One region of the Stenotrophomonas genospecies 3 genome, then DNA from elsewhere that is predicted to be linked to it. Evidence: riboswitches for the same ligand, from Rfam matches in the RefSeq annotation. Region 1 holds a riboswitch; the other holds the start of a gene.

Region 1 (2,463 bases):
CGCAGGCCGTCACCCAGCGAGAAGGTCACGTCGTAGGCCTTCATGATTTCGCAGATGTCTTCGAAATGCGTGTAGAGGAAGTTCTCCTTGTGGTGTGCCAGGCACCACTTGGCCATGATCGAGCCACCGCGGCTGACGATGCCGGTGACCCGCTTGGCGGTGAGCGGCACATAGCGCAGCAGCACGCCGGCGTGGATGGTGAAGTAGTCCACGCCCTGCTCGGCCTGCTCGATCAGTGTGTCGCGGAAGATCTCCCAGGTGAGTGCTTCGGCGCGGCCATCGACCTTCTCAAGCGCCTGGTAGATCGGCACGGTACCGATCGCCACCGGCGAGTTGCGGATGATCCACTCGCGGGTCTCATGGATGTGCTTGCCGGTGGACAGGTCCATCACCGTGTCACCGCCCCAGCGGATCGCCCACACCAGCTTCTCCACCTCCTCGGCAATGCCCGAGGACACGGCGCTGTTGCCGATGTTGGCGTTGATCTTGGTCAGGAAATTGCGGCCGATGATCATCGGCTCGCTTTCCGGATGGTTGATGTTGTTGGGCAGCACCGCACGGCCGCGGGCGATTTCGTCGCGCACGAACTCCGGGGTGATGATCTTCTGGATCGAAGCGCCGAACGCCTCGCCCGGGTGCTGCTGCAGCAGGCCGGCATCGCGGATCGCGTCCAGCCGCTGGTTCTCGCGGATGGCGACGAATTCCATTTCCGGCGTGATGATGCCGCGGCGCGCGTAGTGCATCTGGGTGACGTTGGCACCTGCACGCGCACGGCGTGGCAGGCTGCGCGCGGGGAAGCGCACCGCATCGAGCTTCGGGTCATGCTCGCGATCGCGACCGAACGAAGAACTCAGTCCTTCCAGCCGCTCGGTATCACCGCGTTCTTCCACCCAGCCGCGACGCAGTGCCGGCAAACCAGCGGACAGATCGATGCGCACCTCCGGATCGGTGTACGGGCCCGACGTGTCGTAAACGGTCACCGGTGCATTCTCTTCGCCGCCGAACAAGGTCGGCGTGCGGGTCAGCGCGATCTCGCGCATCGGCACCTGCAGATCCGGGCGTGAACCGGGCACGTGGATCTTGCGCGAGCCGGGAATGGGCCGGGTCACGGATTCGGAGAGTTGCTGGGCCTGTTGCTGCAGGGCGGAGAGCTGTGCGTTCATCGGGCATCGTCCAGGAAGGTCAGGGACGAAGCGGCGGCGCACTGCTGCCGCGCCAGGACGGTCCTTGGGCGGAGTCCGGGCATGGCTGCACTGCAAAGCTTCCCTACGCCGGTATGAGCCGGATCAGGTTCCAAGGGACTGTCTCAACCGTGGCCACATGGCCGCGGTACCCCCGCTTCTTGGTGTGCATTAGAGCATAGAACGCACTGCAGCTCCTGGTGGTTCCATCCACGCACGGCGTGGATCTGCTGTTTCTGTATTAACAGAACCGTGACATCGCATTCAGTAACGTGCACGCGCATCGTGCCGCTGCGGCCGGTGTTTCCCCGCCGCCTCCGCGGCCCCTGCCCGGTCTGTGCTGCATGTCGCCGGCCCCTCGCAGCAAGCTCTGCTCGCTCCCCTCAATCCCTTGATCGGAGAAGCTCCTTCATGGTGTTTCGCGTTTCCATCGCACTGGTTCTGCTTCTGGTGCTGCTTGCCGGTGTTGCACCCGGCCCCTTCAATACCGTGGTGCAGTCGGTACTGGCCGATGTCATCCGCAGTGTCGGCTGGCTCTATCTTCTGGTCGTGTTCCTGGCGCTGACTTTCCTGATGTACCTGGCATTCGGTCGCTTCGGCAACCTGCGCATCGGCGGTGAAGATGCCGAGCCGGAGTTCTCGCGCGCCAGCTGGATGTCGATGCTGTTCGCCGCCGGCATGGGCATCGGCCTGGTGTTCTGGGGCGCCGCCGAGCCGATTTCCCACTTCACCAAGCCTCCAGAAGGCCTCGCACCGCAGAGCATGGACGCGGCGCGGGCTTCGATGCGCTATGCATTCTTCCATTGGGGTCTGCATCCATGGGCAATCTACGCGCTGATCGGCCTGGCGATGGCCTGGTTCCAGTTCAACCGCAATGGCCGTGGACTGGTCAGTGACATGCTGCAACCGATCATCGGCCGGCACCATCGCGGCTGGATCGGACGCGTGGTCAACATCGCCGCGGTTGTTGCCACTGCCATTGGCGTGGCCACCACGCTGGGGTTCGGTACCATCCAGATCGCTGCCGGCATGGAACGCGTGTTCGGCCTGCACGCGGGTGTGCCACTGCAGCTGACCATCATCGCCATCGCGTTCGTGCTGTACATGGCGTCCACCGCCAGCGGAGTCGAGCGCGGGGTGAAGTGGCTGTCCAACTTCAACCTTGCGCTGGCCGCGCTTCTTGCGGCCACCGTACTGGTGCTGGGTCCGACCGGATTCATCTTCGATACGTTCACCACCACACTGGGGTCGTACCTCAACCAGCTGGTGACGATGAGCCTGC
Region 2 (2,463 bases), on a different contig from region 1:
GGCTGCGGTAGTCGTAGACGTCGTAGTCGCCATTGGGCGCGAAGTAGTTGCCCGGCACGCTGCCATCGGCACACTGCGTGGCGTAGTAGCAGCCGTAGGCGAAGGCGACGTTGTCATCGATCACCGAGCGGCTGTGGCCGACCGAGACGCGCGACTGCCAGGCATCGTTGAAGTCGTAGGTGTGCAACGCGGTGATGTTGGTGCTGGCGATATCCACCGGGCGCTGCCAGGGCTGGTAGCCGAGCAGGAATTCGCGATCCACGCCGTGCGGCAGCTCGCGCGCGCCCAGCAGCTGGTAGCCCGACACCGAACGCTGCGAACTGGTCTGGTAGTTGGCATCCACTTCCAGCTTGCCGCGCTCGCCGATCAGCCAGTCGGCGGCCAGCGAGTAGAAGTTGCGACGGCCATCGGCGTGCTCGACGTAGGAATTGCTGGAATCCCATGCGGCATTCAGGCGCAGGCCGAAACGCGGGGTGATCCAGTGGCCGACATCGACGGCGACGTAGCGCGAGCCTTCCGAGTCGGTACCGAGCGTGGCGGTGCGCACTTCGGCCGGGCGCTTGCCGATGTAGTTGATGATCCCGCCGGGCGCCATCACACCCGCGGCCAGGCCGGCTTCACCCTTGAGGATCTCAACCGACTGCACGTTCTCCAGCGCCAGGCGCTGTTCGCCGGCGATGGACAGGCCGTTGAAGCGGTAGCCGGTGGCGGCGTCCAGCGCGAAACCGCGGATGGCGATGTTCTGGTAGTAGCCCACCGGCGCATACGCATCGCCCAGCGAGGCATCGTTGCTGGCCAGCTCGGACAGCGAACGCACCTGCCGGCGGTCGAGGTAGTTGCGCTCGAGCACGTTCACCGAGGCCGGGGTGTCCTTCCAGGACCCACCACCGAAGGCGTTCACGCGTGAGGTATCGGCCTTGGGTTTGCCGGCCTGCACGCGCACTGCCGCCAGTTCGGTGGGCGAGCGCTCGGCGCCGGTGGCAGCCGCATCGGTGGCAGCGTCGGCCTCGCTGGCATGCAGCGGCAAGGCGGCGCAGAGGGCGAGGGAGAGCAGGGTGGGGCGCAGGCAGCGGTTCATTCGGTTCGTCTTCGGACAACAAGGGAGACGAAGCGACGGCGCGCAGGTGCACCGGCCCATGACGGGGGTGTGGCTGCGGCTCAAAGCTCCCTACGCCGGTGCAAACCGGATCAGGTTCCAAGGGACTCTCTCAGCCTGGCAGATCCAGGCACCCCCGCTTCAGGTGACCATTTCACTACAAATGGTACGGATTTGCGAGCCGGTGCCCTTCAGGCTGCCGCGTGCAACGCCTGCAGCAGTGCCTGTCCCGGCGCGCTGTGGAACCACGCCGGATGCCCCAGCATGAACGGCTGCCACGCCACATCCGCGTTTGCGGTGGAGCCAGTGATGCCTTCGAAGTACTCCACTTCGGACAGTGCGAAGTCGAAATGGACCATCGGCAGCAGTTCGGCCAGCAGGTGCACGCGTGCCGCCGACAACGGCAGCACCTCGCGGTAGCCGTCGAGCAGGGCCAGTGCGATATCGATGCGCACCGCCTCCATGCCGCGCTCCAGTTCCAGCCACGCCACTGCGTTGCGCTCGATCGCGGTGGCGAGGTCAAACAGTGCGCTGGTGGGCGAAGCCAGGCCGAAATCCAGCACGGTGCTGACCTGCCCGTCGCGCCACAGCAGGTTGGAGACATGCCAGTCGTTGTGCGCCCACAGCCGTGGCTCGTCGCGCAGGCGCTCGGCCAGGCCGGCATGCCACGGCAGCACGTCGCGCTGCAGCTGCGCTTCCCACGGAATGCGCGCGAGATAGCGGGCCAGCCCCGGTCGTGTGGGCAGTTCGGCTTTGATCGCGGCGATGGGATCGTCGGCGCGGATCAGATCGTCGCGCGCGACCAGCAGATGGGTACTGCGCTGTGGCGCGTGATAGCTGGCGGCGGCACGGTGCAACCGGGCCAGCATGCGGCCGGCTTCGCGGGCCTGCGCGACATCGGTCAGCAACGACCACGACACGGCATCGCGGTACAGGTCCTCGCCCACGCCCACGGCATGCAGCTCGAAGGTCCATTCGCCGTGCTCGACTGCGGTGTGGCCATCGGCTGCCGCCAGCACCTGCACCACCGGTACGCCGGCGGCAGCGAGATGGGCGATGAAGTGGTGTTCTTCTTCCAGGCAGGCGGCGCTGCGAACGCTGTGGTGGTGGCGCTTGATGAACACCGGTGCGCGCGTGCCATTGACGATGGCGGCGGCCGACAACGGTCGAGGACTGTGCCAGTGCGGCTGGCTGCCCGCATCCAGCTGCGGAAAGCGCTGGCGCAGCCACGCGAGGTCTGCGGTGCTGATCGGCGGCCAGTCGGCAGCGACCTCGTCGTTGTTGAGGCCCTGCACCCGGTGGGAAGAAGAAGTCATGCCGCAGCCCCAATGGGGAAAGTCACATCCAAGGCTGCGCATTCAACGCCA

Evidence for each region. A riboswitch is a leader RNA that binds a small molecule or an ion and turns the genes downstream of it on or off. The one in region 1 is predicted to bind thiamine pyrophosphate.
Region 2: it holds a riboswitch for thiamine pyrophosphate, as region 1 does, so the genes downstream of both, ACX9OT_RS07845 (TonB-dependent receptor) here and thiC (phosphomethylpyrimidine synthase ThiC) in region 1, are expected to answer to the same signal.

What each region holds. Positions count from the first base shown of each region.
Region 1 covers NZ_JBTMUR010000001.1:127,069-129,531, forward strand. Annotated here, with positions in the region: gene thiC (phosphomethylpyrimidine synthase ThiC) at 1-1,163, opposite strand, end outside; TPP riboswitch at 1,246-1,347, opposite strand; gene ACX9OT_RS00570 (BCCT family transporter) at 1,593-2,463, shown strand, end outside.
Region 2 covers NZ_JBTMUR010000004.1:281,729-284,191, forward strand. Annotated here, with positions in the region: gene ACX9OT_RS07845 (TonB-dependent receptor) at 1-1,078, opposite strand, end outside; TPP riboswitch at 1,149-1,244, opposite strand; gene ACX9OT_RS07850 (phosphotransferase enzyme family protein) at 1,288-2,412, opposite strand.